DNA from 2 places in the Dorea sp. OM07-5 genome. Region 1 is predicted to be linked to the other one. Evidence: predicted binding sites of a transcription regulator. Region 1 holds the regulator's gene; the other holds the start of a gene.
The links. The regulator HrcA, encoded in region 1, represses chaperone genes, less so after heat shock. The targets are predictions, from matches to a motif close to TGTTAGCACTCNNNNNNNNNGAGTGCTAACA.
Positions count from the first base shown of each region.

Region 2: the regulator HrcA is predicted to act here: its motif matches at 2,704-2,734, upstream of DXC04_RS05655 (co-chaperone GroES).

Region 1 is NZ_QUKZ01000014.1:32,132-47,791, reverse strand. It holds gene DXC04_RS12270 (double-cubane-cluster-containing anaerobic reductase) at 1-849, opposite strand, end outside; gene DXC04_RS12265 (Mrp/NBP35 family ATP-binding protein) at 871-1,701, opposite strand; gene DXC04_RS12260 (RidA family protein) at 1,761-2,138, opposite strand; gene DXC04_RS12255 (ornithine cyclodeaminase family protein) at 2,141-3,091, opposite strand; gene DXC04_RS12250 (MATE family efflux transporter) at 3,088-4,482, opposite strand; gene DXC04_RS12245 (iron-containing alcohol dehydrogenase) at 4,475-5,659, opposite strand; gene DXC04_RS12240 (STAS-like domain-containing protein) at 5,698-5,994, opposite strand; gene DXC04_RS16215 (DUF6040 family protein) at 6,198-6,314, shown strand; gene DXC04_RS12235 (AraC family transcriptional regulator) at 6,499-7,395, opposite strand; gene DXC04_RS12230 (MFS transporter) at 7,511-8,773, shown strand; gene dnaJ (molecular chaperone DnaJ) at 8,879-10,075, opposite strand; gene dnaK (molecular chaperone DnaK) at 10,227-12,110, opposite strand; gene grpE (nucleotide exchange factor GrpE) at 12,146-12,745, opposite strand; gene hrcA (heat-inducible transcriptional repressor HrcA) at 12,796-13,839, opposite strand; gene DXC04_RS12205 (hypothetical protein) at 13,987-14,280, opposite strand; gene DXC04_RS12200 (response regulator transcription factor) at 14,356-14,973, opposite strand; gene DXC04_RS12195 (ATP-binding protein) at 14,973-15,660, opposite strand, start outside.
Region 2 is NZ_QUKZ01000004.1:196,660-212,319, reverse strand. It holds gene DXC04_RS05665 (DUF6106 family protein) at 116-616, opposite strand; gene groL (chaperonin GroEL) at 711-2,336, opposite strand; gene DXC04_RS05655 (co-chaperone GroES) at 2,384-2,668, opposite strand; gene DXC04_RS05650 (hypothetical protein) at 2,786-3,097, opposite strand; gene codY (GTP-sensing pleiotropic transcriptional regulator CodY) at 3,175-3,957, opposite strand; gene topA (type I DNA topoisomerase) at 4,024-6,105, opposite strand; gene dprA (DNA-processing protein DprA) at 6,139-7,218, opposite strand; gene DXC04_RS05630 (YifB family Mg chelatase-like AAA ATPase) at 7,215-8,756, opposite strand; gene sigK (RNA polymerase sporulation sigma factor SigK) at 8,849-9,466, opposite strand; gene DXC04_RS05620 (peptidase U32 family protein) at 9,842-11,080, opposite strand; gene DXC04_RS05615 (O-methyltransferase) at 11,082-11,735, opposite strand; gene DXC04_RS05610 (ribonuclease J) at 11,802-13,469, opposite strand; gene DXC04_RS05605 (Fur family transcriptional regulator) at 13,497-13,952, opposite strand; gene DXC04_RS05600 (DUF1292 domain-containing protein) at 13,960-14,220, opposite strand; gene ruvX (Holliday junction resolvase RuvX) at 14,233-14,655, opposite strand; gene DXC04_RS05590 (IreB family regulatory phosphoprotein) at 14,661-14,924, opposite strand; gene mtaB (tRNA (N(6)-L-threonylcarbamoyladenosine(37)-C(2))-methylthiotransferase MtaB) at 14,983-15,660, opposite strand, start outside.

The DNA of each region.
Region 1 (15,660 bases):
GTCTACCAGCTTGTCAATGGATTTTGCACCGGAACAGTTCTCATATGTAACAACGATTCCGCCGTTATCTTCCACTGCACGGATGACCTTCTCCGTTGCTCCTCCGATCGGACATCCTGTGATCAGAATTCGCGGTTTCTTCTCCTGCATTTTACCTTCGGCATACTCTTTCTCAATCTTATCTACAAGTGCATTTACCTCATCAGGAATCTGTTTGCGATCAAATTTAAATGTACTTCCGTATAAAACTTTGAATAAATCATAGCCAGAAATCGGCGCCGGATCATGGCGCATAACCTCATAAAGCTTCTTCAAAGATCTTCTCGCTTCATTATTTACTTTAACTGCTTCTCTGATCTGTTCTTCTGTAATCTCTACATCAAACTTTTTCTCCAGATATTCTTTGAAACGGATGATCTCTTTCTTCCAGAGTTTTAAAGAATTTTCACTCTGCGAATTAGGAAGCTCCATTACGAATGTATCCTTAAACTCGGACATTAATTCGTACATCTTCTTCTTTCCGTCACAGGTTGTCTCTCCGACTACAACATCGGAAAAATAAAAAAACGGACATTTGTCTGTCTTCGCAAATCCGTAGCTGGATTTGATCAGCGGACATAAGTTCTTTGGAAGATCCTTTTCCGCTTCTGCAATTGTCTCATCCGATGTAGAACAAAGACTGACTGTTGCAGCTCCCATTGCCATTGCAATCTCCTGCGGAAAATAAGTACAATAAGATCCTACTACCGGTATTCCCTGATCTTTTAACTGTTTTACTGCAAGGAAAGAGTTCTTTCTCTGTTCTGCAAATTCTTCAAAAACCTCCGGCAGTTCTTTAATTACTTCCATGGTTGTTCTCCTCTTTGACATTTACAATTTATTTACAGCATCGGTCAAATAATCATTGCTGATCTCGTAGAAACGCTCTTCTTCCACTGCTTCTGCCAGTCCTGCATCGATCGGCATCTTTCCAATTACCGGAATATCCAGTTCTTTTGCCGTCTCATCTACATGGCTCTCACCAAATACAGAAATCTTCTTTCCGCAGTCCGGACAGACAAGATAACTGTAATTTTCTACAATTCCAAGCACCGGAATATCCATCTGACATGCCATATTGTATGCTTTCTTCACGATCATCTGTACCAGATCCTGTGGAGATGTTACAATCACGATTCCATCAACCGGCAGTGACTGGAATACTGTAAGCGGAACGTCACCGGTTCCCGGTGGCATATCTACAAAGAGATAATCCAGTTCTCCCCACATAACATCTGTCCAGAACTGTGTTACAACATTTGCAATGACCGGACCTCTCCATATAACCGGATCAGATTCATTCGGCAAAAGCAAGTTAACAGACATGATCTTTGTTCCGTCTTTTGCTTCTTCCGGAATGATACCTTCTTCTGTTCCCATTGCCTGTTTGTGGATTCCATACATCTTCGGGATGGACGGACCTGTAATATCAGCATCCATGATTCCTACATTAAATCCCTGCTCTCTCATAATACGCGCAAGGGATGCTGTTACCATAGATTTACCAACTCCGCCTTTTCCACTTACAACTGCAATTACTTTATTCACATGTGAATGTGGATTTGCCGGTTTCAAAAGACTCTGCGGTTTGCTTCCGCAGGAATCTGCATGTGCGCATCCGGCACAATCTGACGGCTTACATCCATTTTGTTCTTCTGCCATTCTAACTGTCCTCTTTTCTTGATACTTTTTATTTCACTGCTCTGTGAAACAGCTCTTTCTTATTCTTCTACTGCTGCGATCAGTTCTACTTCGCATTTGACATTCTTCGGAAGTGTCTTTACAGCAACACAGCTTCTTGCCGGTTTAGATGTAAAATATTTTGCATATACTTCGTTAAATGCTGCGAAATCATTCATATCTGCAAGGAAGCATGTTGTCTTAACTACTTTGTCAAAAGATGTTCCTGCTGCTTCCAGAACTGCTGCCAGGTTCTTGCATACCTGTTCTGTCTGCTCTTCGATTGTCTCCGCTTCTACTGCATCTACAGCCGGATTGATTGGAATCTGACCTGCAGAGTAAAACATTCCTCCATGAACATATCCCTGTGAATAAGGTCCTAATGCTTTTGGTGCTTTTTCTGTTGCTACTACTTTCATAATTAGTTCTCCTTTGCTTTTTCTAATATTTTCTGTGCAATACACACATCAAAAAGTCCCATACCTACGGATTTAAAATAGGTGGTCTTTTTTGGGTCGGTAATTTCCTGCGGATTCCCTGCCAGATAATCACTCATTAAAATTGTCTGCTCTTCTTTCAGACGTCCATCTTTTATCGGCTGACTTAAGTCTCCACTCTCTTCGCATGCATATGGGAGCTCAATGTAGACTTCATTTGTCAAATCCCAGATCGCATCCGGAATCTCACGCATCTCAGGCGTGTAAGAACCGATTGCAATGATACATTTTCCTTCTAACAAATCCTTGTCATCCGGTAATACCGGCTGCGTGGAAGGTGTTGTTGTACAAATGATCTCACTGTTTTTAACCATCTCCTCCACTGTCTTACATTGTACTACCTTTACATCCGGGTTATCAATAGCTTTTTCCAGTCTTGCCAGATAATCTGTCAGATCTCTGTCACTGTGATTATACACATAAACCGTATCAATCGGTCTTGCCGCACATGCATACAACGCCTGATAGAATCCCTGTACACCGGCTCCTGCGATTCCGACTGTATGACAGTCTTTTCTGGATAAATGCCGGATGCCGACACCTCCGACTGCTCCTGTTCTCCATGCAGTTACCCTCTGGCCGTCCATTACTGCCAGCGGTTTCCCTGTCTTATAATCATTCAGATACATGATTCCATCGATAGATGGCAAACCAAGTTCTGCGTTATCTGGAAAAATACTTAAAATTTTTGTTCCAATAACTTCCTTCGTATAACATGGCATATACATCATTGTCTTGTTCGCATCTTCTACACACGGACGCGGCGGCATATAATAATCACCTGCTTTAAAAATCTTATAGGCTTCTTCAATCTGATCCATCATCTCATTTCTGTCGATCAGCTTATCAATCTGTTCACTGTCTAAAACTATCATACTACTTCTCCTTCCAATTCTTCTCTTTCTCTTGTGACATCTTTCAACCACTTATAGCTTAAATACCGCTTAATCGTAATCGGTATCTTGATCAATTCATCGCTCATCAATATCATATAAACAACCGGAACACCGGCATGGAAGATAAATGCTGCTGCCGCTCCCAATAAGATTGAGCAGCCCCACATCGTTGATACATCCATGATCATTCCGAATTTGGTATCTCCTCCTGACCGGAAAATTCCGATCACCATTGTCGTATTAAATGCCTGCGCCACAGTAAAATACGACATGACAAAAAACATAAAGCTTAAATAACTTCCCGCCTGTGCCGTAAGTGCCAAATTCGCTCTTGCAAGCGGTGCCGCCAGCAGGATCAGAAGTCCTCCAAGTCCTCCGAGCAACAGGCTCAACCAGATAAAGCGGACTGCATACGCTTTCGCATGTTCCATCTTCTTCTCACCAATTGTCTTGCCTAGATAAATAGCCGCTGCATTTGAAATACCAAAAGCTACAACCGTTGCAAGCTGTCTTGCCACCTGTGCCACAGAATTAGCCGCAACTGCCGCGCTTCCAAGATGACCGATCACTGCCGTATTCGCAGAGCTTCCAAGTCCCCACATTAATTCGTTTAATACAACCGGAAGTGCATAAACAAGAAAGTCTTTCCATAAAACAGGATCAATGTGCAGCATATCCTGCAACCGGATCCGTACGATTTTATTTTTCAAGAATGCATAGAACAGTACCATAATCGTCTCGGCACCTCTTGCACACAATGTTCCGATCGCCGCACCCGCAATGCCTAGTTTCGGAAATCCAAACATCCCAAAGATCAACACAGCATTGATAATAATATTCAGACCCAGCGACACTGCATAGATAAATGTTGCTATGACAACCTTCTCCATACTGCGGATAATATTCAGATATACCTGTGTTACTGCCATAAATATGTAAGAAAGTGCCACGATTCTTAAATATTTCACACCTTCTGCTATGACAACAGGATCAGAAGTATAGATCCGCATCAGCAGCCCCGGTATGCCAAGTGCCGCCACTGCAAATACAACCGCCGTTGTCAGTCCGGTACGAAGCCCGATACCAAGTATTTTTTCTATCGTTCTTGTGTCTTTCTTTCCCCAATACTGTGCGGTCAGCACCGTTGCTCCGGATGTCGTACCATAGAAAATCAGTGTCATAATAAACTGCACCTGTCCGGCAAGTGATGCTCCTGACAGTACCTTTTCTCCGACTTTTCCAAGCATAATCACATCCGTTGCCGTCACACCGACATTAATCAGATTCTGTAATGCCATCGGGATTACCAGTGCAAATACGCTCTTATAAAAAAGTTTCCAGTCGATATTTAAGTTCTTCGTCTTATTCATGATTTGCTGCTTTGTAGATTTCGTACATATCCTGCTTCTTCAGTTTCTTAAAGCTTCCAAGTTCTACAGTATCTCCTTTTGTCGCACTATCTGCCATCTGCATAAGAACATCATCTTCCAGTACGCCGGTCTTCATCTGTCCAATACATACTGGCATCTCGATTCGTTCAAAGAACTTCTCTGTCTCTTCAATCGCTGCCAGTGCAGCCTTTATATCATCCACTTCTTCAATCCCCCAGACTTTTCTTCCGAAATGTGCAAATCTTGGGATGTCAATCTGGTAAACATACCGTGCCCAGCTTCCCCATACTGCGGAAAGTGTTGCTCCGTGTGCTTCATCAAACATGCCACCGATCTCATGCCCCAGCTTGTGACATGCAAAATCTTTTGGTCTTCCAAGTCCTGTCATATTATTATGCGAAATGCTTCCGCACCACATGATTTCACTTAATGCATCATAATTCTGCTGATCTTCATATGCTTTTAATCCATTGCGAATCACTGTGCGGAGAACACCTTCTGCAATCTCATCTGTCAGTTCATTACCATCTACCGGTGTGAAATAACGCTCCATTGTATGCATCATAATATCTACAATTCCACATGTAAGCTGATACTTCGGCAACGTATACATCAGTTCCGGATTCATCATTGCAAACTTCGGACGCACAAGATCACTGTGTGCACCTACTTTCTTTCCGGTCTCCTCATTTGTCAATACAGCAGAATCACTCATCTCACTTCCTGCTGCCGCAATCGTAAGTACAACTCCAACCGGAAGTGCCTTCTCAATTGGAACTTTACCACTCCAGAATTCTTCCAGATCTGTTCCCGGTTTTGCTGCTGCGATTGCAATTGCTTTAGCAGTATCAATACAGCTTCCTCCACCAACTGCCATAACCAGATCAGCGCCAGAATTGATTGCCTTTTTCACGCCTTCTTTTGCAAGGGACATTCTTGGATTCGGCTTCACGCCTCCAAGTTCTTCCACTTCGATTCCTTCTGCTTTTAAAACCGCTTCAACCCGTCCGAGCAGCCCACTTCGAACGACACTTCCACCACCATAAACAAGCAGAACTTTCTTTGCCTGCCATTCCTTTGCAAGTGTTCCTGCTTTCAGCTCTGCCTCTTTGCCAAACACAATCTTCGTTGGCATATATTGTTCAAAACTATGCATGATTTTTCTCCTTTCCGTTTCCAAATCCGTATCTTTTATTATAACGGATAAGTCTTGTTCCGTCCACCACTTACATGCCGAATCATTCCCTGTACGGACTTGTTTGCATTCTGCACGGTCAGTACAATCTCCGGATATCTGTTTTGGAACACACGGAATACTTCATCTGCAAATCCCTGTCCGAGAATTTCCACATCTCGAAAATCAAAAATAATCTCTTGAAATTCTTCCAGACGTCTCAATATACGTCTTGCCTGTGATCTGGCAACCGGATTACCAAACGGACACATCTCCTTTACTGGAATAAGTGCAATGATATCTATATACAATATCATCTGACCAGATTGCCATAGATTCCAGGCATTTGGATGTAAAAAAAATACCCTCTCCGAAATGTCCTGTGGCATCTGTTGTCAATTTTCCCTTATTTTTGCCCTTATGAGATAATCGTAAGGGAAATAAGGGAATGTTTTATTTAGTCATTGCCTGCCACTTTATCAAGTAACTTTGCGGATTCCCGCTTAGCTTTTCTTGTAGAGTGTGCATAGACATTCATTGTGGTAATCTGCTATTTCTCTTATTATTTGTGCAACTGGTATATGTTGCAATCAGGTGGTATATAAAAGGCTGGCGAGATACAAGGAGTTATTATTAAAATTGCAAACAGATAGATAAAATATATAAATATATAAATCTATCCATTTGCATATAGAATACTTTTATCTTTTGAACATTGTAAATATGATGCATAAATAGTATATTGTCAGCATAATTGATACAGATAATATAACGAAAAACAACATCATCTCCAAATATTGTATGATTACAGAAAGTAGAAATTAAGAAATTTCCTCTGTTTTCTTCTTTCTGTATTCATTTGGACTCATATGATAATATTGTCTAAACTTCCGGCAGAAATAGCCGGAACTTGTAAATCCGGTTTCTTCTGCAATGGAAGAAACCGATTTTTGAGTGATATAAAGTTGTTCAGCAGCCTGTGCTAGTCTGTATTGAATTAGATATGCTACCGGAGAACAGTGGATGCCAGTTTGAAAAATGTGTAATGCTCCACTTTTGCTGATAGATGCCGATGCCGCAATCATCTCCAATGTAATCTCTTCCATGTAGTGATCATGAATATACTGCATCATAGCTTGTAATCTTGCTTGTTTGTGATTTAATCGATGAATACTGTTAGAATCAGAAGTCCAGTCCATATTTTTTTGCAATATGTTCCAAAGCTGAAATAAAAGTTGTATAGTACATAATTCATTATCCGGCTTAGTTTCCTGAATAGTACAAATTTGCGACAAAAGTTGTAGCACCTGTTTTCCAAATGTGTTGGATGGACTGAAAACTTGATATGGAGCAGACGAGCTTATCACAGGAAGAATATATTTTTCGTAAATGAGGCTGTTTTCGGGTGCTAATAGGGTTGGCGAAAAAACAATATTAGGTGCAAATGTACTGCTTTGTGCTTCAAAACGATGCAGGACACCGCTATTGATAAATATGCCGCAACCTTTATGTAGTTCTATTTTGCTTGTACCTATAAGGCAGAGCGCAGTACCTTCAGCAGTATAAAGAAATTCTAATTCATGATGCCAATGCCAGTCAATGCGATGGAAGTCAAATTTCCAAATATTATCAGGATAGTATGCAAATGGATAACGATTGTTGCCATGCTGGATGGTTTCTCGTAGTGTTTCATCTGTAGTTATCTCAAAAGTCTCCATGCTATATTTCCTCATAAATAATAAAATTTGTTATATTGTACCATAAATATATGATTTTATACAATGACTAGATATAAAGTTTACGATATAATCACATTTATTAGAGGAGGACAAAATGAAAAACCAATATAATAAGACAATTACAGCCTGTTTTGTAGGTTATATTGTACAAGCTATCGTTAATAATTTTACACCACTGCTTTTTTTGTTTTTTCAGAAATGCTATCATATTCCAATTTCCCAAATTACATTGTTAGTGACTTTTAATTTTGGGATACAACTACTGGTTGATTTTCTTTCTGTCAGATTTGTTGATAAAATAGGATATCGGATATCAATGATTATAGCTCATGTTCTAGCAGCGTCAGGATTATTCTTTCTTACAGTTTTACCAGAGATTTTACCAGTTTCCTTTATTGGAATTTTGATTGCTGTAATGATCTATGCGGTGGGTGGTGGACTTTTGGAAGTCCTAGTCAGTCCAGTTGTTGAGGCTTGCCCATCCGACAATAAGGAAAAAGCAATGAGCCTGTTGCATTCTTTTTATTGCTGGGGACACGCCGGAGTTGTACTCATATCAACCGTGTTCTTTTATGTAGTCGGTATAGATAACTGGAAAATATTAGCCATTATTTGGGCGGTTATTCCAATTGGAAATGCTTTTGTTTTTTCAAAGGTTCCCATTGCACCATTGCTTGAGGATGGAGATACCGGACTTGGATTAAAGGAATTGTTTCGGATGAAATTTTTTTGGATTTTGTTGATTATGATGATATGTGCAGGAGCAAGTGAGCAAGCAGTAAGTCAATGGGCCTCTGCTTTTGCAGAAAAAGGTCTTGGAATTTCAAAGGCAGCCGGCGACTTAGCAGGGCCGATGGCATTTGCGGTTCTAATGGGAATATCAAGATTGTTTTATGGTAAGTATGGTGACCGTATCAATTTGGAACACTTTATGATTTATAGTAGTTTTTTATGTATTTTATCCTATTTAGGGATTTCATTATTCTCGATTCCGCTATTAAATCTGATTGCCTGCGCTGTCTGTGGGCTTTCAGTGGGAATCATGTGGCCTGGAACTTTCAGCAAGGCATCGGCAGCTTTGCCCAAAGGGGGAACAGCCATGTTTGCATTGCTGGCATTAGGTGGAGATATAGGTTGTTCAGGAGGTCCTACATTGGTTGGAATGGTATCAGGAGCTTTTGGGGATAACCTAAAGATGGGAATTTTGGCAGGAATTATTTTTCCAGTGTTGCTACTTATAGGAGTCATTCTTTGCAGAAGACAAAAGAAAATTACTAAATATTTTTGCTTCTTTTACCGGTCCTGCCACACAGACAAGCACAATTGCACAATTTTATCATCTGTTTTCTATCGCTAATAAGCAATTTTAAAAAAACAGAAAGAGAATATGCATCGATATATCTCTATATCCGATTCACATTCTCTTTCTGTTCATTATTCATCTATGGCTAATAAATCTCTTCTAATCCTCAAAAGCTTCTTTCACTTTATCCATAAAGCCTTTTTTCTTCTTTCCACCTTTTGCAGAATCCTTTGGTTCGGATGATTCCGGTGTATGCAAAGTATTGCCGGAAAGCTCATCGAACTTGCGGAGTGCTTCTTTCGCTTCTGCACTTAAATGTTCCGGTGTCTGGATCACCAGTGTTACATAATGATCGCCACGGATGCTTGCACTTCGGATAGAAGGAACTCCCTTGCCTTTGAGACGTACTTTTGTACCGGTCTTGGTTCCCGGTTTTACAGTGTAGATCACATCTCCGTCTACGGTCTTGATCTTCACATCTGCACCAAGTGCTGCCTGTGCGAATGAAATCGGTACCGTAGAAAAAATATGCATATCCTGCCGCTGGAAGATCGGATGTCTGGATACAACCACTTCTACCAGAAGATCTCCTCTTGGTCCGCCGTTCACGCCCGGTTCTCCTTTTTCACGGATTCTTACACTCTGTCCATTGTCAATACCTGCCGGAATGGATACAGATATTTTCTTTCTGTTGGAAACATAACCGGTTCCACCGCAGCCTGAACACTTCTCACGGATGATTTTACCGGTTCCGTGACAGTCCGGACAGGTCTGTACATTCTGTACTGTTCCGAAGAAGGACTGCTGCGTATAAACAACCTGACCTTTTCCTCCACATTTTGAACATGTCTCCGGGGATGTTCCCGGTTTTGCACCTGTTCCATTACATTTCGGACATGAATCTTTTAATACAACATCCAACTCTTTTTCACAGCCAAACACTGCTTCTTCAAATGTAATTCTGACACTCTTGCGGATGTTTGCACCTTTCATAGGTCCCTGACTGGCACGACCGCCTCTTCGGCCGCCTCCAAACAGATCACCAAACATATCTCCGAAAATGTCACTGAAATCTGCGCCGTTAAAATCAAATCCGCCGAATCCACCGGCTCCGCCTGCGCCACCTTCAAAGGCTGCATGACCGTACTGGTCGTACTGGCGACGTTTGTCTGCATCGCTCAGTACCGCATAGGCTTCCGATGCTTCTTTGAATTTCTTTTCCGCCTCTGCATCACCAGGATTCATATCAGGATGGTATTTTTTAGCGACTTTTCTGTATGCTTTTTTAATTGTGGCTTCATCTGCATCTCTGCTTACGCCAAGCACTTCATAATAATCTCTCTTTGATTCTGCCATCTCTTATCCCTTTCCACTGTAAATCTAATCTGCCTTTCCTGTACCTGTAAGCACCTGCCACTGACAGCTTCTTACGGATACTGTGAAACAGAAAGAAGTTCTGTGTGCCCGGCTTACACCGGACACACAGAACAACCTATCTTACCAGGTCTTATACTTCTTTATAATCTCCGTCTACTACGTCGTCTCCCTGGAATCCTTCCGGTGCCGGACCTGCTCCCTGTGCACCTGTTCCCATGTTCGGATCAGCTCCCTGTGCGCCAGCTGCAGCTCCTGCCTGCTCATACATCTTTGTGAAGAGTTTCTGAGCACTCTCTGTCAGTTTTTCTTTTGCTGCTTTAATCTCAGCGATCTGAGCATCTGTCATCTCTTCTGTATTTGCCTTCTCAAGCAGATCTTTCAGTGCTTTGCAGTCAGCTTCTACTGCTGCTTTGTCAGCTGCATCCAGTTTGTCTCCAGCTTCAGACAATGCTTTCTCTGTCTGGAATACGAATGCATCTGCTTCGTTCTTTGTATCGATTCCTTCTTTACGTTTCTTATCCTGTGCTTCAAATGCAGCAGCTTCTTTTACAGCTTTATCAATATCTTCATCAGACATGTTAGATCCTGCTGTGATTGTGATATGCTGCTCTTTTCCTGTTCCAAGATCTTTTGCAGATACATTTACGATACCATTTGCATCGATATCGAATGTAACTTCGATCTGCGGTACTCCACGCGGAGCCGGTGCGATTCCATCCAGTCTGAACTGTCCGAGGGACTTGTTGTCTTTAGCAAACTGTCTCTCACCCTGTACAACGTTGATATCAACGGCTGTCTGGTTATCTGCTGCTGTAGAGAAGATCTGGCTCTTCTTTGTCGGGATTGTTGTATTTCTCTCGATCAGTCTTGTAGCTACACCACCCATTGTCTCGATAGACAGTGACAGTGGAGTTACATCCAGAAGAAGGATGTCGCCTGCGCCTGTATCTCCTGCAAGTTTACCACCCTGAACAGAAGCACCAAGTGCTACACACTCATCTGGGTTCAGAGATTTGCTAGGCTCTTTACCTGTCAGACGTTTTACTTCTTCCTGTACAGCCGGGATACGTGTAGATCCACCAACCAGCAGTACCTGACCAAGCTCAGAAGCTGTGATACCAGCATCAGATAATGCTCTCTGAACCGGCTCAGATGTCTTCATCACAAGGTCGTGTGTCAGTTCATCAAATTTAGCTCTTGTGAGGTTCATATCAAAATGTTTCGGTCCCTCTGCTGTAGCTGTAATGAATGGCAGGTTGATATTTGTGGTTGTTGCAGAAGAAAGTTCTTTCTTCGCTTTCTCAGCTGCTTCTTTTAATCTCTGCAGTGCCATCTTATCTGTAGATAAGTCTACACCTTCCTGTTTCTTGAATTCGGCGATCATGTAATCTGTAATCTTCTGGTCAAAGTCATCTCCACCAAGTCTGTTGTTACCTGCTGTAGATAATACCTCGATAACACCATCACCAATCTCGATTACGGATACATCGAATGTACCACCACCAAGGTCATATACCATAATCTTCTGTTCATTCTCATTGTCAAGTCCGTAAGCAAGTGCTGCTGCCGTAGGCTCGTTGATGATACGTTTTACATCAAGTCCTGCGATCTTACCGGCATCTTTTGTAGCCTGACGCTGAGCATCGTTGAAGTAAGCAGGTACTGTGATAACAGCTTCTGTTACTTTTTCTCCAAGATATCCTTCTGCATCTGCTTTTAATTTCTGAAGGATCATTGCTGAAATCTCCTGCGGAGAATATTTCTTCTCATCTACAGTTACTTTATAATCAGATCCCATCTCTCTCTTGATAGAAGAGATTGTTCTCTCTGCGTTTGTAACTGCCTGACGTTTTGCAGGTTCACCTACAAGACGCTCTCCTGTTTTTGTAAATGCTACTACTGACGGTGTAGTTCTTGCACCTTCTGTGTTAGCGATAACTGTTGGCTGTCCACCTTCCATTACGGCTACACAGCTGTTTGTTGTACCTAAGTCAATACCAATGATTTTACCCATAATAATTGTCCTCCTGTTCTATTTCTAAATAAATTCTAATTTGCTACTTTTACCATACTGTGTCTCACTACAGAGTCACGATACATATAACCTTTTTGGAATTCTTCGGCAATGATATTCTCACCGAGATTCTCATCTTCCACATGCATAACCGCATTATGAAGATTCGGGTCAAATTCCTGACCTACCGCTTCGATAGGTTTCACCTCGATTCCTTCCAGTGTTGTCATCAGTTGTTTGTAAACCTTCTCCATTCCCTGGATAAATGGATCCTCTTTGTCTTCTTCCTTCACTGCATCCAGACCTCTTTCGAAATTGTCTACAACCGGAAGAATCTTCTCTATGATATCTTTCGCACCAACTTCGTACATTTGGGATTTCTCCTTCTCTGTACGTTTGCGGAAGTTATCAAACTCTGCCATCTGACGAGTGAGTCTGTCAGTCAGTTCCTCAATCTTCTCGTCTTTTTTATCTTTCTTATCCTTCTTGCCAAATAACTTCTTGCCGGATTTCTTCTCTTCTGTATCGGATTCTTTGCTGTCCTCTGTCTCTGCTTCCTTCGCTTCGTCTTCGGCTGCCTCTTCTTTAGTGGCTTCAGCTGTCTTCTTTGCTTCCTCCACAGCTTCCTTTACCATCTCTTCCTGGCTCTTTTCTTTGTTATCTTCCAAGGGTACTTCCACCTTTCTTATTCATTCTTATGAAACATCTGATCCAGTTCTGTCTGGAGACGCTTCATAGATTTTAAAACATGCTCATAATCCATCCGCTTCGGTCCGATAATGCCTATCGTTCCCTTCATGCCCTCGCCTAATTCATAGGTTGCGGTCACGACACTGCAGTCCTTCATGTTCTGTACCGGTGCTTCATCACCGATATAAACCTGAATTCCTGTATTCTCTTCATGAGAAAGTGTCTGGGTTACAAGCTCTGTAAGCTGTTGTTTTTCTTCAAATGCACTGATGATATCCTGAGCGCTCTGCTTATCGCTGAGCTCCGGATATTTGAAAATGTTCGTCGCACCACTTGTATAGATCTGCATATCTTCATCGACCTGTATCGTATCTGCGACTGCATCCAGTACGTTGCCAATCACCACGCTGTGAATACCTGCCTGCTCTTTGAGTCTTGCGATCAGTCCTAAATTGATCTCCTCAATGGACATACCATTGAGTGTTGTATTCAAAAGCATATTCAGCTTCAGCAGGTTCTCATTGCTGAGCGGTTCTTCCAGATGAATGAGCTTGTTCTTTATCACATTGCCGCCGAGAACAATTACCGCGATCACCTGTTCTTCATCCACCATAGACAACTGGAGGAACTTGATCTTATTGGAATTGTTCATCGGAGTGGAAACCATCGTTGCGTAATTCGTATTGTTCGCTAAAACTTTGGCTGCCTGTTTCAGAAGCTGATCCATCTTATCTGCTTTCTGAAGCATCTGATCCTGCATATCATTCAGTTCCTGCTCCTTCTCCTGCATCAGCATATCTACATATAATCTGTAGCCTTTATCCGAAGGAATACGACCTGCCGATGTATGTGGCTGTATGATATAACCAAGTTCTTCCAGATCCGCCATCTCATTACGGATCGTTGCTGAACTTAAATTCAAATCCGTATATTTGGAAATGGTTCTCGATCCGACCGGCTCGCCACTCTCTAGATAAGTCTGTATAATCGCATGTAAAATCTTAAGCTTACGATCACTCAGTCCATGTTCTTCTAACATCAGCTCTCCTCCTTTCGGATTTTTCTTTGTTAGCACTCATTAGAAAGGAGTGCTAACATCTTTCGACTATTAATGTAGCACTCCTTTTTCTGTTTGTCAACAGTATTTATTATTTTTTTAGATTCTTTTCAAACGCTTTAAAACAGTCTAGCTCAGTTCTACTTTTGCAGCCTCTTCCGGTTTGAAATCATTTGCCAGATCATAGATATTATGTCCTGTAGACTCACTTAATACACGTCCCTCTAATGAATAGCAGCGGATAAATCTTTTACCATCTACACTTGACCAGTGTTCTACATCCCAGCTCATGTATCCGTCTTCATCAGATTTCTTCTCTTTCAGATAAAGATCTACCTGACGGCCGTCTTTCATAAGCTGAACCAGTCCGTCTGTTCCATTTACTTCTACTTCTGCTTTGTTTACTGTGTCAAAAATTTTCATTTTGCATTCCTCCTGCGTGGTTATATATTTCCTCTATTATAGCCTTTTTCTATGTAAAACACAACCGAACATCCCCTATCCTTCAAACATTTTCCGCAGATCTCTTCTTTTCTCCACCTCAAGTTTTGAAAATATACGGGTAATTACATTTTTCACATAACCATAAGAATAATGATATTCCGCCGCAATCTCCCGGTTGTCCATCCCTTTTGCAATTGCCTGCGCAATCTTCCACTCGATTGGGCTTAACACTTCCTGCATCTTTTTATACGTTTCATTCTCCTTTATTTCTTCCGTTCGTTCTTCTCTGGCCCGTCCTTCTTCATATTGTAAATGGCGTTCCACTCTTGCAAGCAGTACTTCTTTCACAAATGGTTTCACAATATAATCTACCGCGCCGGATTTTAATCCGCGCACTTCATAATCTGCATCGGAAAATCCGGTCAGGAAAATAATCGGCACACTGCCTGCCGCCGGAATCTTCTTCATCTCATTTAGTGTCTCATATCCATCCATTCCAGGCATAGCAATATCCAGAAGGATCAGATCCGGGATCACGCCTTTTTCCAGAAGTGCAATCGCCTGGCTCCCGGCTTTGGCTACACTGACACTGTAAAATTCTGACAGAATCTCTTCTGCTGTCTTTAATAAAATCAGATCGTCATCCACGACCAATACATGTTTTTTCTCCATCAGTGTTCCTCCTTCCACTTTCTGAAAATACTCTCTGCTTCTTCAAAATCCAGCTCGCGGATTTTCTGTCCGATCTGTTCCAACAGCTTTCTTCTCTCCGGATCATTTTCTGTGTCCAGCAGCTTTTGATTCCAGGTGGAAGCTTCCTTCCCCTGATAACGCATCAATGCTTCCCGTAATGCTTTTTCATAGGTTTCTTTCAGATTTATATCTGCTATGGTACTTTCTGCTTCTTCGTTTTCTCTCTGCGGTATGAGCTGCACTATTTCTTTCCGGAACTGTCTGGCTCCTTTTACCGTTCTCTCCCATTCCAGATAAAGAAGCGGCATTGCATATTTGAAATAATCCGCATCCATTTCTTTGCCATGCACTTCCATCGCCTGTGCCAGCTCTGAGAGTTCTCCTGCGCCAATTGCTTTTGCATTGCTTTTCAATGTATGCATTTCACCGGTCAGTGCCATCAGGATCTCAGTCCTTTTCTTTTCTGTATCTGCATATTTCAGTGCTTTTTCCATTTTCTCCATCTGCCTGCGATTCGGTTCATAATAATCTGTAAAAAATTCTATCAATTTTGCATATTGATATATATTTCCATCCAGTAAATGTAGTCCTTTTTCCATCTGGATCTCACAGACTTGCAGCTGTGCTTTCAGCCGGTTGTAATCTTTTCCTGATATTTTCCATTCT
Region 2 (15,660 bases), on a different contig from region 1:
GCTTATCGGAGTAAAAACTCCGTTTTGCTCTTTCCTATAATTAACTGGTATCATAACGAACTTTGCTATCGTTTGTCAACTTGTTTTTTTATACATACAAAATACATTTTTCTGACTATTTTGCAGATTTGTATGTAACTTTTCCCGGAATCATTCCGGCATACCCGTCTATAATCGTCTGATTCGGTTCAAAAATAATTTTTCTTAATTCTCCTGCCCTGGAAACAACTAGCACATAAGTCTGATCATTGCGTCTGCCCGAGCTATAATCGCTTTTCTTTGCCCGCTGGTACTGTCTGAGTTCACCTGTTCCAAATGGAGCCAGGACCTCTATTTCTTCTAACTTTATTGTACAGATTCGTCTTCTTCTCGACTTATGTATGATCTTGTCAACATCCAGTTCCCCATTCACAAATAAATATTCATATTCCGCATCAAATTCCAGATACAAATATATATCCATTACAAGTAATATAACTGTAAGCACTATAAAAAAAAGACAATGTACGACACCATATACACTCAATAAAGTCGCTGCAAGCACCATTCCTTCCAGAAACCACTGACCTTTGCTTTTCTTCCTTTTAATAAGCTGTTCCGTACATATGTCATTCATGTCTTACATCCTCCGCTTTTCTCAATGTGTCTATTGTAGCACAAAAACAAGAAAAAAGAAAACTCCCCATACAGGGAGTTTTCTTAACTTTTTCTTACATCATGCCCATTCCGGCACCTGCACCTGCAGGCATAGCCGGTGTCTCTTCTTTGATATTAGCAACAACGGACTCTGTTGTCAGCAGTGTAGATGCAACACTTGTTGCATTCTGCAGAGCACTTCTTGTTACCTTAGCCGGATCAAGGATACCATGTTCAACCATGTCTACATATTCCTCAGCTAATGCATCAAATCCGATTCCTGGTTCTGACTCATATACTTTATTAATGATTACTGCGCCTTCCAGTCCTGCATTTGCAGCGATGCGGAGCAGTGGAGCTTCCAGAGCTTTCAGTACAACATTCGCACCTGTCTTCTCATCACCATCCAAATCAGCAACGATCTTGGCAACTTCTTTTGCACAGTGAATATAAGCAGATCCGCCACCTGCAATGATTCCTTCTTCTACGGCTGCTCTTGTTGCTGCAAGTGCATCTTCCATACGAAGTTTTGCTTCTTTCATCTCAGTCTCAGTTGCAGCACCTACACGGATAACTGCTACACCGCCTGCAAGTTTTGCAAGTCTCTCCTGCAGTTTCTCTCTGTCGAAATCAGATGTTGTCTCTTCAATCTGTGCTTTGATCTGTGCTACACGGTCTGCGATTGCCTGTTTGTCTCCGCATCCGTCAACGATAACTGTATTTTCTTTCTGAACTTTTACAGATTTTGCACGTCCAAGCTGATCCAGTGTTGTATCTTTCAACTCCATACCGAGTTCTTCTGAAATTACCTGACCGCCTGTCAGAATTGCAAGATCTTTTAACATCTCTTTTCTTCTGTCACCATATCCAGGCGCTTTAACACCTACTACATTGAATGTTCCACGCAGTTTGTTTACAATCAGTGTTGTAAGAGCCTCACCTTCAATATCTTCTGCAACGATCAGGAGTCTTGCTCCGGACTGTACGATCTGCTCCAGAACTGGCAGGATCTCCTGAATGTTAGAAATCTTCTTGTCTGTAATCAAGATATATGGATCATCCAGATTTGCTTCCATCTTATCCATATCTGTAGCCATATATGCAGATACATATCCACGGTCAAACTGCATACCTTCTACAAGGTCAAGTTCTGTCTTCATAGTCTTGGATTCTTCAATTGTGATAACCCCGTCATTGGAAACTTTCTCCATTGCATCTGCAACCATCTTTCCAACTTCTTCATCACTTGCAGAAATAGCTGCAACTTTTGCGATCTGATCTTTGTCTTTTACTTTGCTGGACATTTTAGCGATCGTCTCAACTGCTTTGTCTGTTGCTTTCTTCATTCCTTTTCTAAGGATGATCGGGTTTGCTCCTGCTGCCAGGTTCTTCATTCCTTCATGTACCATTGCCTGTGCAAGTACTGTAGCTGTTGTTGTACCATCTCCGGCAACATCATTTGTCTTAGATGCAACTTCTTTGATAAGCTGTGCACCCATATTCTCAAATGCATCTTCTAATTCAATTTCTTTTGCAATTGTAACACCATCATTAGTAATAAGCGGTGCTCCGAAAGATTTGTCAAGAACTACGTTACGTCCTTTTGGTCCTAACGTAACTCTGACTGTATCAGCCAGCTTATTAACTCCTTCTTCTAATGCTGCTCTTGCTTCTGCGCCATATTTAATTTCCTTTGCCATGATCAAATGCCTCCTATAATCTTTGTTTCTCTTCTTACATCTACATCTTACTCACAAATTGCAAGGATATCGTCCTGTTTTACGATAATATATTCTTCATCATCAAGCTCTACAGATGTTCCTGCGTATTTAGAATAAATAACTTTCTGTCCTACAGTGACATTCATCTTCACTTCTTTTCCGTCAACTGTTCCACCAGGTCCTACAGCAACGATCTCTGCCTGCTGTGGTTTTTCTTTAGACTGTCCAGGAATTACGATTCCTGATTTTGTTGTCTCTTCTGCAACCAACTGTTTTAATACAACTCTGTCTCCTAATGGTACTAATTTCATATTTATTCCTCCTTAAATGATATACTTATTTATTTTGTTAGCACTCACAAAAAGAGAGTGCTAAGAAACTCTAGATATAAAATAGCACTCTCTTAATATTTTGTCAACCGCCTTTGTTTAGTTTACAGTATTTTTATAAAATCCATTTTCCACATGGAAAACAAGTACTTTCCCTCTCTTATCCCAGTACCGTTCGACAATCTTTCCTCTGCATTTGACCTCTTCTTCCTCATCCGTCATCGTGCACTCATAGATACTGTCCAAAGAAAATTCTGACAGTTCCGTCTTCCCCGTTAACAGATATATGCATTCCTCTTCTTCATTATACTTAATCATCTTACACAGATAGATATTATCGTTAAAATATCCCCCGTCAAGAATCGTTTTTATCATCTCGAGTTTCACCGTATCGTCCTGAAATTTTTCCATTATATCCTCCAGTAAAATTCATCTCATCTTCAATCAAAGAAAAGGGTACCAGTCTCCCGATACCCTTATACTTCATCTTAATTGTTGCGCTCTGCTTTGATCTTATCCAGTTCCGTAAATACATAATCATTCACAACTTTGATATAAGTACCCTTCATACCGGAAGATCTGGATTCAATAACTCCGGCACTCTCAAACTTGCGAAGCGCATTCACGATCACAGAACGGGTGATTCCTACACGGTCTGCAATCTTGCTTGCAACCAGGATTCCTTCTGTACCATCCAGTTCATCAAAAATATGAATGATCGCTTCCAGTTCAGAATAAGAAAGTGTGCTGATGGCTGACTGTACAATGTGTTCTTTTCTTGTTTCCTCCGCACTTTCTTCATTTACAGAACGAAGCATCTCAAGACCAACAACTGTTGTTCCATATTCACTTAAAATGATATCATCAATCTCATATACTTCGTCTTTCTTATAGATGAATAATGTGCCGAGTCTCTCTCCTGCGATATCGATTGGAGTTATAATAGCCTGATAACCTTTTGAGGCTTCTTCCGAAAATCCAAGAGTCTCAAGATTCACATTTTCCTTTGTCGAAAGAATGCTGAGCAGACGTTCATTTAACATATCATCAATATGTCTGCCTACTTCCTTCTGGATCAGTTCTTCTATATACGGAACACCTGTACATTTGCTTCCTCCGAGAACTTTTCCTTTTTTGCTGACCACCAGTACATTCGATGACAGAATCTCTGTCAGAACTTCACAAATATCATTAAAGACCACTTTACTTGAATTATTGTTGTGAAGTAACTTGTTGATTTTTCTAGTTTTGTCTAATAATTGTACACTCATTTGCACTCCTCCATCCTATGAAGTTATATTATCATACAATTCACTATAATTCAACGAATATTATTGTTATTTATCAGAATTTTTCTTATTTTCTACATATCCGCACTGAGCGTCACTACAACAGATCTTATTTCCCTTTTCGACCATATAATTTCCACATCTCGGACACTTTTTCTGAACCGGTTTCTGCCATGACATAAATTCACAGTCCGGATTGTCTTCACATCCGTAATATTTTCTGCCTTTCTTTGTCTTACGGAGCACAACATCTTTTCCACAAAGAGGGCAGGAAACACCGATTTTTTCCAGATAAGGCTTTGTATTTCTACACTCCGGGAATCCCGGACATGCGAGGAATTTTCCGTGTGGACCGTATTTGATGACCATGTTGCGTCCGCACTGTTCACAGACAACGTCAGTCACTTCATCTTCGATCTTGACTGTCTCTAATTCTTTCTGTGCCTTTTCCACTGCGGCTTCAATATCCGGATAGAAGTTCTCGATAATCGTCTTCCATTTTACCTTACCTTCTGCCACACCATCAAGCAGGCTTTCCATGTTGGCTGTAAAATTCACATCTACAATGCTTGGGAAGGACTGTAACATGATATTATCTACAACTTCTCCCAGTTCTGTCAGATACAGATTCTTGTTCTCTTTTGCAACATATCTTCTGGCAATAATCGTTGAAATTGTCGGTGCATACGTGCTTGGACGTCCAATGCCCAGTTCTTCCAGAGCTTTTACAAGTGTTGCTTCTGTATAATGTGCCGGTGGCTGTGTAAAGTGCTGCTTCGTATCAAAACTTTCTTTTGTGAGCTTTGAATCCATATCCAGCCCTTTCATCAATACAGCTTTTTCTTCTTTCTCTTCTCCTGCTTCTGTATAAACCAGTCTGAATCCCTGGAATACAATCTTGGAAGCAGCTACTGTAAAACGATATTTTCCTGCACTGATCTTCACAGATGTTGTCTCATATTTTGCCGGCTGCATTCTGCTGGCAAGGAAACGCTTCCAGATAAGCTGATACAGACGGAACTGATCTCTTGTCAAAGATTCTTTGATTGCCGCCGGTGTTCTTGCCGGATCTGTCGGACGGATCGCCTCATGCGCATCCTGGATGATCTTTCCGCCTGTCTTTGCTTTTGTTTCGCCAACTGCAACATACTCTTCTCCGTACTGTTCTCCGATATAAGCACGTACATTTGCATCTGCTTCATCTGAAATACGAGTAGAATCGGTACGCAGATACGTGATCAGACCGACGGTTCCATTTCCTTTGATATCAACACCTTCATACAACTGCTGTGCGATCTGCATCGTTTTTCCTGTAGCAAAATTCAATGCTTTGGATGCTTCCTGCTGTAATGTACTGGTTGTAAATGGAACCGGTGCTTTCTTTGTACGTTCCCCTTTTTTAATCTCAGCGACTTCATAAGATGCACCTTCTAATTCTTTTAAGATCTTATCCAGTTCCTCTTTGGATGAAATCGTCATCTTTTTCTTATCTGTTCCGTAAAACTTGGCATTCAGGAGTTTTCTCTCACCTTTGACTTTCAGATTCGCATCCAGGCTCCAGTATTCTTCCGGAATAAATGCATTGATCTCTTCTTCACGGTCAGCAATGATACGAAGTGCTACAGACTGTACGCGTCCCGCACTTAAACCTCTTTTTACTTTCGCCCAGAGTACCGGGCTGATTTTATATCCAACCACGCGGTCAAGGACACGTCTCGCCTGCTGGGCATCTACCAGATCCATATCAATCTCTCTGGCATTTTTCAGAGATGCTTTGACTGCGTTTTTCGTAATCTCATTAAAACTGATTCGGTACGTTTTCTTGTTTTCCAGTTTCAGGGCTTTGCATAAATGCCAGGAAATCGCTTCTCCTTCGCGGTCCGGGTCAGTTGCAAGATATACTTTATCTGCTTTTTTCACTTCTTTTCGAAGATTTGCAAGAATCTCTCCCTTGCCACGGATTGTTATATACTTTGGTTCATAGTCATTCTCAGGTCCGACACCAAGCTGGCTCTTCGGCAGATCGCGCACATGTCCGTTAGACGCTACGACTACATAATTACTTCCTAAAAATTTTTTAATTGTCTTCACCTTCGTCGGTGACTCCACGATCACAAGATAACGTGCCATATATGATTTCCTCCATAAAATCCGCCCCGCTTTTCAGCGCATTTTCACATAATAATTCTTCGATATTTCTTTGACAAACCCTTGCAGTTCAAGCGTTATCAACTCTTCCATAAGTATCTCCGGAGCCAGTTTTGTCTCCTGCGCAAGCTCCTGAAGTCCCTTTGGAAACAAACCGACACAACTATACACCATATTTTCTGGACTTTCAAGTACTTTTTTCTCCGATGATTTATTTTGTCTGCTTTTTGACAAACAAATTCCCATCGTTTCCATCAGGTCTTCCGGACTTAGCAAAATCCCTGCACCCTGCGCGATCAGCCGGTGACACCCCTGACTTAAAAGGCTTGTTACAGGTCCCGGAAGTGCATAAACTTCCTTCCCCTGTTCCAGCGCCTGGTCTGCCGTAATAAGAGAGCCGCTTTTTTCTTTTGCTTCTATTACAAGTACGATATCTGCCATCCCGCTGATGATACGGTTACGCGCAGGAAAGTACCTGGCAAGAGGCGGGCTTCCCGGACTCTGTTCTGAAATCACACCGCCTTTTTTGATCAGATCCTGATATAGTCCGCGATGTTCTCCCGGATAACAGATATCCACGCCACATCCTAATATACCATATGTCATTCCCCCGGCATTTAATGCACCTCTTTGTCCGGCGCCATCAATTCCTCTTGCCATCCCGCTGATAATACTAATCCCGTTTTCTGCCAGCTTTTCTCCATATTCTAATGCCATTCTCTCGCCATAATGCGTACAGTTTCTTGCACCCACCAAAGCAGCCGCAGGTCTGTCACTGTCCGGCAGCCTGCCTCTCACATAGAGTGCATATGGAGGCGCCGGAATATTCTTAAGGCGCACTGGATATTCTTCCGAAAAATATGGAATAAAACGGATATTTTTCTCTTCCAGCATCTCCCATTTTTCTTTTATATCCTGCTGTTTTTTTGCTTTTATAAGTGCCTGGATTTCTCTGTCCGTCAGTATCCCCAGTTCTGTTAATTTTATTTCTTCTATATAATAAATCATTTCTGCTGTCTTTAAAATTTCACGCAGTTTTTTCTTTTTCATACAGTTAAGCCCGGAAATCCCCGCATACCAATATTCATAAATCATAAGCCTTTCCCCCAGTATTTTTTATCTACCGTACGGTATCCGATTGCCTCTTTAATATGCGCCGGAGTGATCACCTCACTTCCGGCAAGATCTGCGATCGTCCGTGCCACACGCAGAATCTTATGATATGTCCGCGCTGTCAGACCAAGTGTACAGAATGCCTGCTCCATAATCTGTTCCGTCACAGCGTCTAGCACACAGTGTTTTCGGATTTCCTTTGCTCCCAGCCTTGCATTTACCGAAAACGGCAATCCTTCATATCTCTTTTTCTGTATTTCTCTCGCTGCACACACGCGTGCACGTATATCTACTGAGCGTTCCTGCTTCTGCTGTGTATGGAGTGCCGCATAATCCACGCGCGGTGTTTCGATGCAGATATCCAACCGGTCTAAAAACGGCTGACTGATCCTTGCCAGATAATTCTGGATCTGCTGTGGTGTGCATGTACACGTCTGAGCCGGATAATTTCCGCAGGGACATGGGTTCATTGCCGCAACAAGCATGAAATCTGCCGGAAATGTATAATTTGCCTGATTCCTGGCGAGATGGATTTTCTGCTCTTCCAAAGGCTGGCGGAGCACTTCCAGAACAGACTTTTTAAACTCCGCAAGCTCGTCCAGGAAGAGTACACCTCCATGTGCCAGACTGATCTCTCCCGGAACAGGGTAATTCCCGCCACCGATCAATGCCGCTTTTGTAACCGTATGATGCACCTCCCGGAACGGTCTTCCTAACATCAACGGATGGGTTTCCTCCACTTTTCCAACGACACTGTAGAGACTTGTAACTTCCATCGATTCTTCCAATGAAGGCTTCGGTAAAATGGTTGGAATTCTCTTTGCAGCCATCGTCTTTCCACTTCCCGGTGGTCCAACTAACAGCAGGTTATGTCCACCGGCAACCGCCACTGTCGCAGCTCTTTTTACAATTTCTTGTCCCTGTATCTCACTGTAATCCAAAAGTTCCGAATCCAACAGTCTCCCACATTCTCTGGCATCTTTGCACATCGCCGGTTCCAGCTTTTTTTCTCCTTTCAGATAACTGCACACTTCCTCCAGTGAATTCACACCATATACCGTGATCTTTTCTACCAGTGCACCTTCCGCCGCATTCTGCTCCGGTACAATACAGCACTTAAAGCCTTCTCTTCCTGCTTTCTGTACGATTGGTAAAATTCCGGAGACCTTTTGTACACTTCCGTCCAGCCCCAGTTCACCGGCAATCATTACATCTCGCAATCGTTCTTCTGGAAATATTTCAAGTGCTGCCATAATACTTAATGCAATAGGAAGGTCAAACGCTGTTCCTTTTTTCCTTATTGAGCCGGGCGCCAGATTTACAATGATTTTCTTCGGAGGCAGCACAATACCACTGTTACGGATCGCTGTCCGCACACGTTCTGCTGCCTCCCGTACCTCACCGGACAGATATCCCACCATATGAAACACAGGCAGACCATTGCTGACATCTGCCTCCACCTGTATCATCTTCGCTTCAACACCCTGAATCACTGCTGAATTTACTATACAAACTCCCATGTATCCACCTCTTTCTTCCTGCTTATTCCATGCGTTTACTGCTGTACCTGCAAAACTCCGCCAGCGACAGTTTCCTCCGGCTACTATAACAGCTAAAAAAATGTACGCAGTTTTTCGATCGCACTTTTCTCAATCCGTGATACATAAGAACGAGAAATTCCAAGCTGTCCGGCAATCTCCCTCTGCGTATACTCCTCTTCCCCATAAAGTCCGTATCGCATTTTCAGAACCAGCCGTTCTCTCTGAGATAATTCCGACTCCATTTTTGCATACAAAATCCGGACCGATTCTTTTAATTCCGCATGTCTGTGCGCATCTTCTTCTTTTGTTTCGATCACATCAAAAAGCTGGATTTCATTGCCTTCCCTGTCTGTCCCGATCGGCTCGTACAGTGAAATTTCCCGGGACATTTTTTTCTTCGCACGCAGATGCATCAATATCTCATTTTCAATGCACCGCGCCGCATATGTTCCCAGACGCACACGTTTTTCCGGATCAAAACTTACAACTGCTTTAATAAGCCCGATTGTCCCGATCGACAAAAGATCTTCCACATCCTCCTCTCTGGATGGATATTTTTTCACAATATGTGCAACAAGGCGCAAATTCCGTTCGATCAGAATATGTTTTGCTTTCAGGTCGCCCTCTGTATACTTTTGCATATAATAAGCTTCTTCTGCTGCAGTGAGGGGTTTCGGAAATGATTTCAAGGAACGCACCTCTCAGGGTATTTGCTTATAGTTTATGTAAGAGTATTCTTTTTTGTGCTTTTCCATCTGTTATGATCTTTTTCTGGTATTTTGTTGGATCGTATCTGTTTATGTCTTTGTTGAAAAATTATAAGATCTGTTTATGAAAACCATCACGCATATGTGACAATTTCAGATTATAGATGTTCCGGTTAAGATCTGCCGGACTCTCTTTCTTATGTGGCTAATAGTATACTGTATCTCTATCGAAAATACAATCATTTTTTATAAAAGCGCTTTAGGACGAAGTTTTCTGGCATAGAAAAGAATGCCAGACAGAGTCCGCATATAATAGGTTTCTCTGTCTGACATCCTATATTCTCAAATCATCTGTTTTTAAGCCTCTATGTCTTCCGCTCTTCTTAAAATATCATACTTCTCTGCTTTTTTATCCAGTTCGATATAGAGAACCTGTTTGGAATGCGGGGCACTCTCCTGTGTTTCCCCGTCTTCATTGATAATCGCCCGGACAACCGTCTCTATGTTTTGTCCATCCGGCTTCATAATCTCAATCGTCTCGCCAACCGAAAATTTATTTCTCTGCTCAATGCGGTATCTTCCGTCTGACTCTTTGCCAATAATTCCAAGATATGTGTATTCTCTTACATAAGTGTTGCTGTCGTAAATCTGACTTGTCTCATCCGGTTTTCCAAAGTAAAATCCGGTTGTAAACTGCCGGTATGTGCAATTTGAAATCTGATCCAGATACCACAGCATATGTTCTTCATACAGCTTCGGATCTTTCAGATAGTCATCAATCGCAAGGCGGTATGTTCTTGCAACTGTTGCGACATACAGCGCCGTCTTCATACGTCCTTCAATCTTGAAACTGTCAATTCCTGCTTCGATCATCTCCGGAATGTGCTCGATCATACAAAGATCCTTGGAATTGAAAATGTAAGTTCCTCTTTCATTTTCATATACTGGCATATACTGTCCCGGCCTTTTTTCCTCTACAACTGCATATTTCCAACGGCACGGGTGTGTACAGGCTCCCTGATTCGCATCTCTTCCGGTAAAGAAATTGCTGAGCAGACATCTTCCGGAATAAGAAATGCACATTGCACCGTGAATAAAACTTTCAATCTCCATCTCCTCCGGAATATGCTTACGAATCTCAGAAATCTCTTTCAAGGACAGTTCTCTTGCCGAAACTACTCTTTTTGCTCCCTGTTTCCACCAGAAATTGTAAGTGCCATAATTTGTATTATTCGCCTGTGTACTGACATGACGTTCAATGTCCGGGCAGATCTCTTTTGCCATTTCAAAGATTGCCGGATCTGCAATGATCAGCGCATCTGGTTTTAATTCCTTCAATTCGCAGAGATATTCCCGCACGCCTTCCAGATCATCATTATGTGCCAGAATATTTACGGTAACATGCACACGTACACCATGTTCATGCGCAAAACGGATTCCGGCAGCCATATCATCTTTGGAAAAATTCTTTGCTTTTGCACGTAATCCGAATGCCTCTCCTCCGATATAAACAGCATCGGCTCCAAACATAACCGCCACTTTGAGTACTTCCAGATTACTTGCTGGAATTAATAATTCCGGTCGTCTACCATTCATCTTACTTTTCTTCCTCCTTTTTCACACTCAGTGCCACCCCGTCTCCCAGTGGAAGAATGGATGTCTGAAGTCCTTCGTGGTGTTTCAGTTCATACAAGTATTCCCGCATGCGACTGTGAATTGTACGATTCCTTCTTTCAACAGCAAATCTTGACTGTGTTATATCGCCGTCTTGAAGTACATTGTCTGACATCAGTACTCCTTCCGGCGCCAACAGACGCAGTACTTCCGGCATATAATGAATATACTGTCCTTTCGCTGCGTCCATAAAAATAAAATCATACGGTCCTTCCAGCGTTTTCATCACTTCAAGAGCATCTCCCTCCAGCAATGTGATCTTATCTTCTTTCTCCGCCCTGGCAAAATTTGCTCTGGCAACCGGGATTCTTTTTTCATAATTCTCAATCGTGATAATATGTCCGTCCTTTGGCATATAATGGCTCATTAAGACAGCCGAAAAACCTACTGCGGTTCCTACTTCCAGGATTCTTTTCGGTTTCTGTATCGTCAATAATACTTTCAGGAAACTCTGTGTCTCTTTTCGGATGATCGGCACATAAGCTTCCAGCGCTTCTTTTTCAATCTCTTCGATCACCGGAATATCCGGCATTTCCAGAGAATGTAGGTAGGTTGTAATTCTGTCATCTACGATCACAAAGTCTTCCTCCTTCTGACATAATACAGGACGTAGTAAAGACTGCTCTACTACGTCCTTTTTCTTCTATACGTCCATAATGATCGGAAGGATCATCGGTTTACGTTTTGTTCTCTTCCAGATAAACTCATTCATCGTATCACGGATCACAAGCTTAATCTTGCTCCAGTCCGCATTTCTCTGATGTGTCAGACAATCTTCCACGGCATTTGTCAGAACATTGCGTGCCTCTTCCATCAATCCTTCAGATTCTCTTACATATACAAATCCTCTGGATACAATATCCGGTCCCGCAAGCAACTGATTACTTCCTTTCTCAAGCGTCAGCACAACGATCAAAATTCCGTCTTCAGCAAGGTGCTGACGGTCTCTCAACACAATATTCCCAACATCTCCAACGCCAAGTCCGTCTACAAGGATCTCGCCTGTGTGAACCTTATCCACAACTTTTGCTTCATTCTCACTGACTTCCAGTACATCTCCGGACTGTAACAGGAAAATATTTTTCTTCGGAATACCCAGGGATCTTGCTACTCCCGCATTGGCCTTCAAATGACGGTATTCTCCATGAACCGGAATCGCATATTTCGGTTTTACAAGAGAATAAATAAGCTTCAGTTCTTCCTGGCAGGCATGCCCGGATACATGTGCATCCTGGAAAATAACATTGGCACCTTTGGAAGAAAGCTCATTAATAACCTTGGAAACAGATTTTTCATTTCCAGGAATCGGATTAGAACTGAAAATAACTGTATCACCCGGCATAATTGTAACCTTCTTATGCACATCTGCCGCCATACGCGACAGTGCTGCCATAGATTCTCCCTGACTTCCTGTCGTGATCAGGACCGTCTTCTCCGGTGGATAGTTTTTCAGCTGATCAATCTCAATCAATGTCTTGTCCGGCACATTCAGATAACCTAATTCCTGTGCAACCTGAATGATATTTACCATACTTCGTCCTTCTACAACAACCTTACGGTTGTATTTGCATGCAGAGTTAATGATCTGCTGAACACGATCTACATTTGAAGCGAATGTAGCAATAATAATTCTCGTATTCTGATGCTCTGCAAAAATATGGTCAAATGTAATTCCTACTGTACGCTCTGACTGAGTAAATCCCGGTCTCTCTGCATTCGTACTGTCTGACATCAGCGCCAGAACGCCTTTTTTGCCAATCTCTGCGAAACGCTGCAAATCGATTGCATCTCCGAATACAGGCGTATAGTCTACTTTGAAGTCTCCAGTATGCACAACAATACCTGCCGGAGAGTAAATTGCAAGCGCTGCTGCATCCTGAATGCTGTGATTTGTTTTAATAAATTCAATCCTGAACTTGCCAAGATTAATAGACTGTCCATGTCTGACTACTTTTCTGCGCGTACTGCGGAGAAGATTATGCTCTGAGAGCTTCTTCTCAATAATTCCCATTGTCAATTTCGTTGCATAAATCGGAAGATTCATCTCACGAAGTACATAAGATAATGCTCCAATATGATCCTCGTGTCCGTGTGTGATCACAAATCCTTTTACTTTCTGAATGTTCTCTTTCAGATATGTCACATCCGGAATAACGAGATCGATTCCGAGCATATCATCTTCTGGGAATGCAAGACCGCAGTCCACAACAATAATACTGTCTTCAAACTCAAAGGCAGTAATGTTCATTCCGATCTTCTCCAGACCTCCAAGCGGAATGATACGCAATTTTCCGTTGTTTTCTCTTTTCAATTTAACACCTCCATGTGCCTCTCCGTACTACTTTTTCCGGCATTTTTTACACTGTCCGTAGAATTTCAGCTCATGGTCCAACACATGGAATCCTGTCTCTTCCTCAATATGACGTTCTAGTCCGTCCAGCAGATCGTCCCTGAAAGGGAACACTTTTCCACATGTTTTACAGATCAGATGATGGTGATGATGGTGTGGCTCACCCTCTCCGTCATTTGCCTCACCAATCTCATATCGCACACATCCGTCATCCAGATTGATCTTATCCACCAACTGCATCTCGAGCAAAAGCTGCACTGTCCTGTATATCGTCGCCAGTCCAATCTCCGGATAGTCTTCTTTTACAAGTTCATAGATATCCTCCGCAGTCATGTGTCTGTCCCGATGTGCGGCAAGGACTTCCAGAACGAGCAATCTCTGGTTTGTAACTTTCAAACCTTTTTCTTTCAGCATTTGTTTAAACTTTTCCTGACTGATAGACATAAAGTTCTTACCTTTCAATCTCAATATCTTCCAGTAACTCCTCGAACACTTTTAAAATTGCTGACAATTCTTTCTCGTCTTCTACAATCTCATAAATGCTCTCTTTTTCTTCTTCCGCTGATGTATCTTTTAAAATTAAACACTCTGCATCGTCTTCTTCTGAATCCGTCACAAGAATGTAAGACACTCCATTTAATTTCGTCTGTTCCAACACAAAGAATTCTGTCTCTTCCTGCAGTTCATCCGATGTAAATCTTATTTTTTCCATACAAAAAACACCTCACGACTTTACCGAGTCCAAGTATCCCTGCAAAATAAATACTGCAGCAATTTTATCGATATATTTTTTGCGGTCCTCTCGTCTGATATTGCTTTCGATCAGGGTACGTTCCGCTTCCATTGTTGTAAGTCTTTCGTCCCACATCTGCACTTCCAGACCTGTCCGTCTTTTTAACATCTCTGCGAATTCCATTGACTTCTCAGCTCTGATTCCAATGTCATTGTTCATATGCTTTGGCAACCCGATGACGATCTTCTCCACCTGATACTCTTCGATCAGAGCCTCAATTCTTGCACAGGTCTTACGCAGCTTGTTCTCATCTTTGCGTGTAATTGTCTCAATTCCCTGCGCAGTAATGCCAAGTGGATCGCTGATTGCAACGCCCACCGTCTTCGAGCCGTAATCCAGTCCCATTATTCTCATAGATATTATACCCACTTGTTGTGCTCAATATACGTCTTGAGCATCTCTTCCACCAGTTCGTCCCGCTCCATCTTCATGATCAGGCTTCTGGCTCCGTTATAACTTGTAATATAAGTCGGATCTCCTGACATAATATATCCAACGATCTGGTTGACCGGATTGTATCCCTTCTCAACCAATGCCCGATAGACAATTTCCAGAATATCTTTTGCCTGAATCTGCGGGCCGCTTTCTACCTGGAAAAACTGTGTACTGCTTAAATCTTTCATATACTCACGTCCTTCAAAAATACTTTTCATTTTATTCTAACTTATTAACACCGAAAATTCAATGTATTATTTGCAAACGGCTCTCAATTTCTACATTTATGAGCTGATTTGCCAGATTTTTTTCTGTTTTATATCCAATTTTTACATATTCCTTCGTATGCCCGATCTGCCAGATTCCGTCTTCTCTCTCTATAGCTTCTTCCATCAGCACTTCCTGTGTAGTTCCGATCAGTTCTTCCTCAAAGCGGCTCTGTTTCTCTTCACTTAATGCAATCAGTACTTTGCTTCGCTCTGCCTTGATCTGCTCCGGTACCTGATTCGGCATAACGGCAGCTTTTGTACCTTCTCTTCTAGAATATTTAAAAATATGTGTCTCATAGAAATCAATGCTATCTACAAACGCCCTGGACTCTTCAAATTCTTCCGGTGTCTCTCCCGGAAATCCAGTGATCACATCGGTTGTAAGTGCCGGATGTGCAAAATATTTGCGCAGGAGCTGACATTTTGCAGCATATTCTTCTGCCGTATATCTACGATTCATTCTGCGAAGTGTCGCATTACATCCGCTTTGCAGAGACAGGTGAAAATGTGGGCACACCTTCGGCAGTGCGGAAATCGTCCGGACAAACTCTTCCGTGATAATCCCCGGTTCCAGTGAGCCAAGACGGATACGGTGGATTCCATCCACTTCGTGTACAGCCAGAATAAGAGAAAGCAGGCTATCCTCTATATCTAC